DNA from 3 places in the Janthinobacterium sp. UMAB-60 genome. Region 1 is predicted to be linked to each of the others. Evidence: predicted binding sites of a transcription regulator. Region 1 holds the regulator's gene; each other region holds the start of a gene.
The links. The regulator FliA, encoded in region 1, starts transcription of late flagellar genes. The targets are predictions, from matches to a motif close to CTAAAGTTTNNNNNNNNNNNGCCGNTA.
Positions count from the first base shown of each region.

Region 2: K0F86_RS04460 (DUF5610 domain-containing protein) is a predicted target of FliA. The motif match lies at 1,705-1,731, and genes of this name have one in related genera.
Region 3: K0F86_RS04830 (flagellar protein FliT) is a predicted target of FliA. The motif match lies at 1,246-1,272, and genes of this name have one in related genera.

Region 1 covers NZ_LT607494.1:118,567-121,838, forward strand. The annotation lists gene flhF (flagellar biosynthesis protein FlhF) at 1-554, shown strand, start outside; gene K0F86_RS20000 (antiactivator of flagellar biosynthesis FleN protein) at 547-1,410, shown strand; gene K0F86_RS20005 (RNA polymerase sigma factor FliA) at 1,455-2,186, shown strand; gene K0F86_RS20010 (flagellar motor protein) at 2,168-2,914, shown strand; gene motD (flagellar motor protein MotD) at 2,920-3,272, shown strand, end outside.
Region 2 covers NZ_LT607483.1:268,363-271,634, reverse strand. The annotation lists gene K0F86_RS04465 (GGDEF domain-containing protein) at 52-1,017, shown strand; gene K0F86_RS04460 (DUF5610 domain-containing protein) at 1,019-1,633, opposite strand; gene sbcB (exodeoxyribonuclease I) at 1,779-3,227, shown strand.
Region 3 covers NZ_LT607483.1:340,582-343,853, reverse strand. The annotation lists gene K0F86_RS04840 (M13 family metallopeptidase) at 1-158, opposite strand, end outside; gene K0F86_RS04835 (HDOD domain-containing protein) at 309-1,136, shown strand; gene K0F86_RS04830 (flagellar protein FliT) at 1,361-1,612, shown strand; gene K0F86_RS04825 (hypothetical protein) at 1,729-1,881, shown strand; gene K0F86_RS04820 (FimV family protein) at 2,037-3,164, opposite strand.

The sequences.
Region 1 (3,272 bases):
GCGCGCACGAACAGCTGCGCATCTACGGCAAGATCCTCGGCGTGATGGTGCATTCGGTGAAGGATGAAGCGGACTTGCGCATCGCCCTGAAAGAATTGAAGAACAAGCACACGGTGCTGATCGATACGGTGGGCGTGAGCCAGCGCGACCAGATGGTGACGGAGCAGGTGGCCATGCTGTCGGGCGCGGGCGCCGACGTGAAACGTTTGCTGTGCCTGAACTCCACGGCGACGCAGGAAACGCTGAATGAAGTGGTGCGTGCCTACCAGGGCAGCGGCCTGGCCGGCTGCATCATGACCAAGCTCGATGAAGCGGCCTCGATCGGCAATGTGCTCGACGTGGTGATCCGCCAGAAACTGAACCTGTTTTATGTGTCGAACGGCCAGCGCGTACCGGAAGACCTGTACCTGGCCGACCGCGGCTACCTGATCGACCGCGCCTTCAAGCTCAAGCGCGATGCGGCGGCGACGCAGTTTTCCGATGCCGAACTGCCGCTGTTGATGGCGCAAGCGGCCGCCCGCAACAATGAAGCGCGCGGGGTGCGCCTTGGCTAATTTCGATTTCGACCAGGCCGAAGGCTTGCGCCGCATGCTGGCCGGCCCGCAGCCGCGCGTGATGACATTTTTATCGGCCACGCCGCAGGACGACAAGGGCGCCATGCTGGTCAACCTGGGCGCCTCGCTGGTCTACGGCGGCAATGACGTGCTGCTGCTCGACGCCAGCGGCGGCAGCGATGGCGTCGCCGCGCGCCTGGGACTGGCGCACGGCGCCAGCCTGCGCGACGTGGCGCGCCAGCAATGCGGCCTGAACCAGGTCATCCACCAGGTGCCGCAAGGCTTCGGCGTGGCCAGCCTGGGCGCGCGCAACCACCTGATGGACAGCATGGATTATGCGGGTGCGGACGAACTGCGCCGCCTGGGCAAGACCTTCGAGGTGCTGGCGCGCCAGAGCGGCATCGTGCTGGTCGACGGCGTCATGGCCGACGAGGGCGATTGCTTCCCCGTGCCGCTGATGGCCTCGTCCGATATCGTGGTGCAAGTGTCGACCAGCGCCACTTCGATCAAGGCGGCGTATTGCCTGATCAAGCGCCTGAGCCAGGAGCTGGGACGCCGCCCGTTCGGTATTCTTGTCACCGGCGCTTCCGAATCCGAGGCAAAAGTGGTATACGATAATATGGCGCAGGCGGCGAGCCGCTACCTGGCCGTGAAACTGACTTCGATGGGATCGGTGCCTGCCGATGAGTATCTGCACCGCGCGGCGCGTCTGGGCCGCAGCGTGGTCGATGCCTTTCCGCTGGCGGGAGCCTCGGTGGCGTTTCGCGGACTGGCCGAGCGACTGGCCCGTTCCGCGGCGCCGGTGCTCGGTGGCACCTTGTACCAGACGGGGAGTCCGCATCAGTTCAGCGTCTGAATCCATCATCAGCACACGATAGCAGTTAAAACAATAAGCAGCCTATGTACACGGTCAAAGGGAAATCGAACAAGGACTATTTGCTGACGGAGCACATTCCGTTGGTGAAGCGTCTGGCGCACCATATGAAGGCGAAATTGCCGCCTTCGGTCGAGGTCGATGACCTGATCCAGGCCGGCATGATCGGCCTGCTCGACGCCATCAGCCGCTATGAAGAGACGCATGGCGCGCAGTTCGAGACGTATGCCGTGCTGCGCATCCGCGGCGCCATGCTCGACGAATTGCGCACCAGCGACTGGCTGCCGCGCAGCATGCGCCAGAACATGCGCAAGATCGAAGAGGCGATGAGCACCTTGCAACAGCGCCTGGGACACCCGCCGACGGAGTCGGAAGTGGCGAAACTGCTGAAAATGTCGCTGGTCGATTACCAGGAAATGCTGGGCGACGGCGGCGGCCACCAGTTGCTGTACTACGAAGACTTTCATGACCCGGACGGCAATGACAGCTTTCTCGACCGCCATTGCGTGGACGAGGACAGCGACCCCTTGCGGTCCCTGCTCGATACCGATTTCCGGCAATCCGTGATCGATGCCATCGACGCGCTGCCGCCACGCGAGAAAATACTCATGGGCCTGTACTACGAAGAAGAGCTGAACCTGAAGGAGATCGGCGCGGTGATGGGCGTGTCCGAATCGCGCGTCTCGCAGCTGCATACCCAGGCCGTCGCGCGCCTGCGCGCAACCTTGAGGGAGCTGGCGTGGACTGGTCCAGCGTAATCGGGCTGGCGCTGGCGCTGGCGGGCCTCCTGGTCGGCCAGGCACTGGAAGGCGGCAAGATGGCCTCCCTGCTGCAGCCGGCCGCCTTTGCCATCGTCATCGTCGGCACCTTCGGCGCCGTGCTGCTGCAAACGCGGCTGCGCACCTTCGTGCGCGGCCTGGAAATGCTGCGCTGGGTCTTCCTGCCGCCAGCCGACACGCGTGCCGCGCTGGCGCGCGACATCGGGCAATGGAGTTTGACGGCGCGCCGCGACGGCACGCTGGCGCTCGAACGCCTGATGGAAAACACGGCCGACCGCTTCAATGCCAAGGGGCTGAGGATGATCGTCGACGGCATCGCGCCCGACAAGCTGCGCCAGCTGCTCGACGTGGAAATCTCCGCCTACGAAATGGCCGAGCGCCAGGCCGTCAAGGTGTGGGAATCGGCGGCCGGCTATTCGCCCACCATCGGCATCCTGGGCGCCGTGCTGGGCCTGATCCACGTGATGGAAAACCTCACCGACCCGAGCAAACTGGGCAGCGGCATCGCCGTGGCGTTCGTCTCGACGATTTATGGCGTCGGCCTGGCCAATCTGCTGTTCCTGCCGGTGGCGAACAAGCTCAAGGCCATCGTCTCGCGCCGCGTGCTGCAGTATGAAATCACGGCCGCCGTGCTGTACGACATCGCCACGGGCGACCACACGCGCATCATCGAAGAGCGCGTGGCCAGCCTCTTGCACGAGCATTGACCATGATGCGGCGCGCGCGCAGGAAGTATGACGAGGAACCGGACAACCAGGACCGCTGGCTGATCTCGTATGCCGACTTCATCACCCTGCTGTTCGCCTTTTTCGTCGTCATGTATGCGATTTCGCAAGTCAACGAAGGCAAATACCGCGTCTTCCAGAACGCCATCGGCCAGGCCTTCAGCCTGGAAAAGGGCGCGCCGCCCATCATCATGGAAGCGCCGCAAGCGATCCCGCTGCCGAATCCCGCCCTGAAACGCCGCACGGAAGCCATCCGCCGCGAGCGCGAACACATGACGCGCCTGGCGCAGGACCTCACGTCCACCCTGGCGCCGCTGGTCAAGGAAGGCAAGGTGCGGGT
Region 2 (3,272 bases), on a different contig from region 1:
TGAAGACACCGGTCCTCTGCTCGCGCGCACCGGCTTTTTGAAAGTGTGATTGTGGAACAGATCGGTAACTTCGGCGCTTCAGGCTGCAACATCGGCGATTTACAGCTATTTAGCGATGCTGCGGACAGCCAGACGGCCGCCATGCTGGCGCCCTGCCCCGTCATGCGCCTCGAAGCGGGCGAAGCCATTGCCGACAGCCAGGGCACCAGCCTGTACATCGTCCTGCGCGGCTCGCTGGCCGTGGCGGCCGACACCCACACGGGCATGGATGACGGCACCGTCAGCAAGGTCTTGCCCGGCGAAAGCGTGGGCGAACAATCGGTGCTCGATGAAGCGAGCAACCTGGCTGCCATTTCCGCCCTGGAAGAAACCGACTTGTTGGTGATCGACGCGGCCGTCGTCTGGGAATTGATCGAGCAATCGAACGGCCTGGCGCGCAACCTGTTGCGCTTGCTGTCCTTCCGCATCCGCGCCGCCAATGCCCTGCTGCGCCGGCGCCAGAAACTGGGCGAATTCTACCGCCAGCTGTCGATGGTCGACAGCCTGACGGGCCTGTACAACCGTGCCTGGCTGACTGATTTGCTGCCGAACATGATCATCACGGCCCACGCCAGCGGCTCGCCGCTGTCGCTGGTGATGATAGACCTCGACCATTTCAAGCGCTTCAACGACACGCACGGCCACCAGGCGGGCGACCAGGCGCTGCGCATCGCCGCGCAAGTGCTGGGTGCAGCGCTGCGGCCCACGGATTTTGCCGTGCGCTATGGTGGCGAGGAAATGATGGTGATCTTGCCCGATACCAACGAACACGTGGCCCTGCGGGTGGCCGAGCGCCTGTGCGAGCGCATGCAGCAGGCCGTCATCTTCTCCGACATGCGCAGCGCGCTGCCGCACATCACGGGTTCCTTCGGCGTGGCCAGCCTGGCGGCCGAACAGGACGACGAGGCGCTGATCGCCACGGCCGACGCGGCTTTGTATCGCGCGAAGGCTGGCGGCCGCAACCGGGTCATGCTGTAGCTCAGGCAGCCTTGCTGTCGGCCGGCTTGGCGGCGTCATCCTTCTTGCTGCTGTGGGCGGCGATGAAATCCGCATAGCCCTTCTGCACCAGCTCGTACGTCTTGTCGATATTGCCGGCGATATCGCCATTCAGCACTTTCAAGCCGCCCAGGATATCGCGCGCTTCCTTGAAGCCTTTTTCCATGCCGCCGCTGATGGTGTCCATGAACTTGGTCAGGGCCGTATCGTCGTCCAGGCCGGGATTCTGTTTTTTGAACGCGTCAAAAAAACCCGTCGACAGCGATACGATGCGGCTCGCCGTCGCTTCGGCGCTATTGTCTTGCGAGGCCGCATTCTGGATCGCATCGTCGCCGTACTGGCCCTTCAGCGCTTCATTGATATTCGTGATGGCCGTCTTGTACAGCAGCGCCAGCGGCTCGTTTTCCGAACCGATCGAGACATTCAGCGACGCCTGCATGATGGAGGCATTCAACTGCAGCTTGGTGCGGTCGTTCACGCTCATTTCAGTGTTGACGCCGTCCTTTTGTTGGACTTTATCGTCCTTGCCGGCAACACCCGTACTGACGGAAGTCACGGAAGGGGTGGAATTGCCGCTTGCGGCGATGGGAATTGACACGATAGACCTCCTTGAACGGACAATGTATGCCACCATGCGGGAAACGCAGTGATGACCATCCTCTCGTGTAGTATCGGCAGGTTTTCAGAAAACTGTAGCAGCGACTCCTTGAGCGGCCCAGATAACCAATTAAGCAACGACATCAATGACTACCCAGACTTTCCTTTGGCACGACTACGAAACCTTTGGCGCCCAGCCGCGCCGCGACCGCCCGGCCCAGTTCGCCGCCATCCGCACGGATGCCGAACTCAACGAGATCGGCGAACCCATCATGCTGTATTGCCAGCCTGCAAATGATTTCCTGCCCGATCCACAAGCGTGCCTGATCACGGGCATCACGCCGCAGCAATGCTTGCAGCTGGGCGTGCCGGAGCACCAGTTCGCCGCCACCATCGAAGCGGCCTTTTCGGAACCGGGCACCATCGGCGTGGGCTACAACACCATCCGTTTCGACGATGAAGTCACGCGTTTCCTGTTCTGGCGCAACCTGATCGACCCGTATGCGCGCGAATGGAAAAACCATTGCGGCCGCTGGGACATCCTCGACGTGGTGCGCATGACGCACGCGCTGCGCCCGGAAGGGATTCAATGGCCGAAGCGCGACGATGGCCAGACCAGTTTCAAGCTGGAACACTTGAGCAAGGCCAATGGCCTGGCCCACGAAGCGGCGCATGATGCGCTGTCCGACGTGCGCGCCACCATCGCCCTGGCCCGCCTGATCCGCGAAAAACAGCCGAAACTGTTCGAATTCTGCCTGGCCCTGCACAAGAAGGACAGGGTCGCCAGCGAAATGGGCATGCACCTGGCCGCTGGCGAGCGCCAGCCCTTCCTGCACGTGTCCGGCATGTTCCCCGCCGAACGGGGCTGCCTGGGCGTCGTCTGGCCGCTGGCCACGCATCCGAGCAATAAAAATGAAATTCTCGTCTGGGATTGCGCCTACGATCCGCGCGAACTGTTCAGCCTGGACGCCGACACCATCCGCACGCGCCTGTTTACGCGCAAGGAAGCCATGCCGGAAGGCATGACGCGCCTGCCCGTGAAAAGCGTGCACCTGAACAAGTCACCCATGCTGGTCGGCAATTTAAAGACCCTGTCGCCGGCCATGGCCGCGCAATGGGGCATCGATCTGGACGCGGCGAAGGTCAACGCCCAGCTGGCCGCCACGGCGCCGAACATGGACGCCATCTGGGCCGAAGTGTTCCAGCGCCCGGGCGCGAATGTCGCGCTGGACGTGGATGAGGATTTGTACAATGGTTTCGTCAGCAACGACGACCGCCGCCTGCTCGAATCGCTGCGCCGCGACACGCCGGCCAGGCTGGCCACGGCCCGCCCCTCGTTTGCCGACGAGCGCCTGCAGGAATTGCTGTTCCGCTATCGCGCCCGCAATTTCCCGCAAACCCTGAGCGAAGCGGAAAGCCTGCGCTGGGAACAGCACCGCGCCGCCCGCCTGTTCGACGGCGACGGCGGTGCCCGCACCATCGAAATGCTGTTTACGGAAATCGACGTGCTGTCGGAATCCGTCGATGAGCGGGGAGAAGAGATTCTTGGTGAACTGTACGATTACGCGGAGATGGTGGCGCCCATGCGCGACTGAAGGACCCGGCAAGTCGGGTAGGTCGGATTAGCGGGGCAAAGCCCC
Region 3 (3,272 bases), on a different contig from region 1:
TCGTCACCAGGCAAGACTTTGACGGGGACAACGGCAGTGGCACCGGTGGCCTGGCCGTGCGCCCGGGCCGGCAAACCGGCCAGCGAGGCGCCGGCCAGGGCGAGGACGATGGCAGCCTGGACTGGCGTCCGGGACCAGGAAAAACGCAAACCGTGCATGGCGATCCTTTCGATGAAAACAAGAAAATCATAGCCTGAAATCATACCTTTTTTTGGCCAAAAAACCGTCCCCAAACTTTTTTGCATGCGGACAATAAATCGGCCTATAGTTTCACGACCCCGTGCCGCGTGTACGCCAAGGAGATTGCCATGCAACTGGAAGCGCTGTTCCAGCAACCCCACGCCCTGCCTGCCGCCCCGAAGATCGTCAATGAGCTGGTGCGCAGTTTCGATAACCCCGCCATTGCCACCGAGGACATCGCACGCCAGCTGGAAGCGGACCCGGTGCTGAGCGCCAAGCTGCTGCGGCTGGCCAACTCGGCCTATTACCACGTTTCACGCAGCGTCGGCACGGTCGAAGACGCCGTGCTGATGCTCGGTTTTGTTACCGTGCGCACCCTCGTCATCAGCTCGGGCCTGGTCAGCGGATACAAGGCCGTACCCGGCCTGAATCTGCCGCAGTTCTGGCGCTACAGCCTGCACAGCGCCGTGTCTGCCCGCTGGATCGCCAGGCAGACGGGCGACAACCAGGACCTGGCGTTCACCATCGGCATGATGCATGCGATCGGCCAACTGGTGATCCATGCCGCCATGCCCGAGCAAGCCATGCAGCTCGACAAGATCGCGCCGCCGCTCGATGCGCGCCGGCTCGATGCGGAACGGGTGTCGCTGGGCTACGATTATGCGCAGGTGGGCGCCGAACTGGCGCGCCGCTGGAAGTTTCCGCCCGCCTTTGCCGAGGCCATCGCCGCCTTTCCCGATCCGCTGGCCAAGGCGCCGTTGAACCGCCTGGCCGCCATCGTGCACCTGGCTTCCTGGCGCGCGCGCATCGAGGAAAATGCGTTGAGCAATGAAGAAATCATCGCCTGCTACCCCAATGAAGTGGCTGAAGCGCTCGGTTTACCGCCGTCCGTGCTGGTGGACAGGATGCCGCCGCCTGCCGAACTGAGCGCGGGGCTGGAAGAACTCGTCAAATAAACCGATCGCGGCCGGAATCGTCATCCCAGCATCCATGCGGGTTTGGCGGGCGATTCCGGCGGCCAGACCAAACCATGCACATTATTTTCACTTTTTTTTCAAAAACACCCTCAAGTTCCCGCTGAACCTGCCGCTAATCTGGACAAGCGGTAATCCATTCACTAGTTACGGGTGTGCTCATGACCTCCAACGACGTTCTCTCGATGTATGAAAATATTGCAGGAATGACCAACAAAATGGTCGTGGCCGCACGTTCGAGCGACTGGGATGGCTTGAATACCCTGGAAAACCAGTGCGCCAGCGCCGCCAGCGCGACCATGACGGGCAGCATGCCTGCCCAGGCTGGCGCCTCGCGCCTGCGCAAGATCGACTTGCTCAAGCAAATCCTGGCCAATGACCGCGAAATCCGCGCCATCACGGAACCGTGGATGACGCAGCTGTCGAACATCATGCCGGGATCGCGCGCCCGCATGTAAATAAGCAAGCTTGCCATGCCAGAAACGATAAAAGCACCCGAGGGTGCTTTTTTTACGTCTGCCGCCGTGCCAGGGAGCGCGCCATCTGCGGCACTCAAAAAGCAAGGAGGGGAAATTTGGAAGGCGAACCCCAGGTATCTCCTGGCGTCGCCTCGCTGCCGGTTGCATCCGGCGTTCGCGAGCACATCGTCGGCATCGCAAACCGCTTCCAGACCCAGGCGTTTATGCAACGCTACACCTGTTTTGCCGCGCCACACTATCGTTGGTGACTGCGACAGGCTGGGGCTGTTTTGTCGTAGAGCAAGTCCACTGAGTTAATCATATCACCATCTTTGAAAAACAGGCAACGCGATACACATGCATTTTCATGTATTTTTTAAATATCTTTTTTCATATCAAATCTGGGCGCGGCCTGACAACATCATTAACGCGAGAACGGCTCCGCTTCCGGCTCGGCGTCCGGCCCCTCCTCCACCGCCTCCGTCAGCACCGGCACCTCTTTCTTGCGGCCGAACGGCTTGCGCAGCAGGACCCAGTATTTCGACGGCCCGCCCGGCCCCGTCGCTTGCCTGCGCTTGCGCACGACATACACGATGAGCGCCGTCAACAGCAGGAAGGCGATGGTGCCAAACCCCAGCCACAGCAAGCCATTGCCGCCCGCTTTCTTTTCCTTGTCGCCCGCCGCCGGCGTCAGGGGCTTGGGCCTGGCATGCGGCGCTTCCGCCACGGCTGGCGCTGCGGCAGGTGGCACGGCCGCGGCGGCAGGCAGCGCCAGCGCCTTTTGCAGGGCGCCGATCTTGCCTTCCAATTCACCGAGCTTTTCATTCAGGGCCGCGTTTTTCTCATCCAGCGCCGCGCACGCTTGCGCCTGCCCAGCATCCGCCTGGGGCGCGCAGGCGGCCACGGGTGCCGTGGCGCGGCGCGGCGGGCGCAACGCGGCGGTGGCCGGCTTCGGCGCGGCGGGCGGCGGCACGAACACGCGCGCCGGACGCACCAAACCCTCGGCGCGCGCGCGGGCCGCCAGCACGGCGGCATCGGGCGGCGGCGCGCCGGGCGCAGCGCGCGGCAGCGGCACGGGCACGGGCACGGGCGCCGGAATGACGGGCCGGACCGGCACACTGGCAGCGGCGGCGGTAGCAACAGCGGCGGGCGGTGCCGGCGTCAGCCACAAGGTAGCGAGGCGCACGACGGCGCCGCTACCATTGCCTAATAACAAATACAAATGTACATGACCCGCCTGGATCGCTTGCCGCGTGGCCACGCGCACATAGTGGCGCCCACCGCGCTCAAACGGGCTGATCGTCAAGGTTTGCAAGGCCGGGTCCATGCCGATGCCGCCGCCCCGGTACACATCGGGCGAGGCCAGGCGCACGCTTACGCCGCTGACATCTTCGGGCGCCAGCGCCGTCAATTCAATCTCGGCCAGCAAGGGCTGCCCCACATGCGATAGCACCGCCGTCTCGCCCAGTTCGGCCGCCATCACGGGCGGCAAGGCCAGGCTGGCGGCGGCGCACGCGATCAGGGACCAACGGGTAACAATGCTGCTTTGCATGGACTGATCGCTTTGATAACAAGATAAATAAGGGGAACTCGTCTGTCTTTAACGGCAGGAAATCGCAAAAATATAGATGGGCCAAGGTAAAAATGATGCAATACAGCA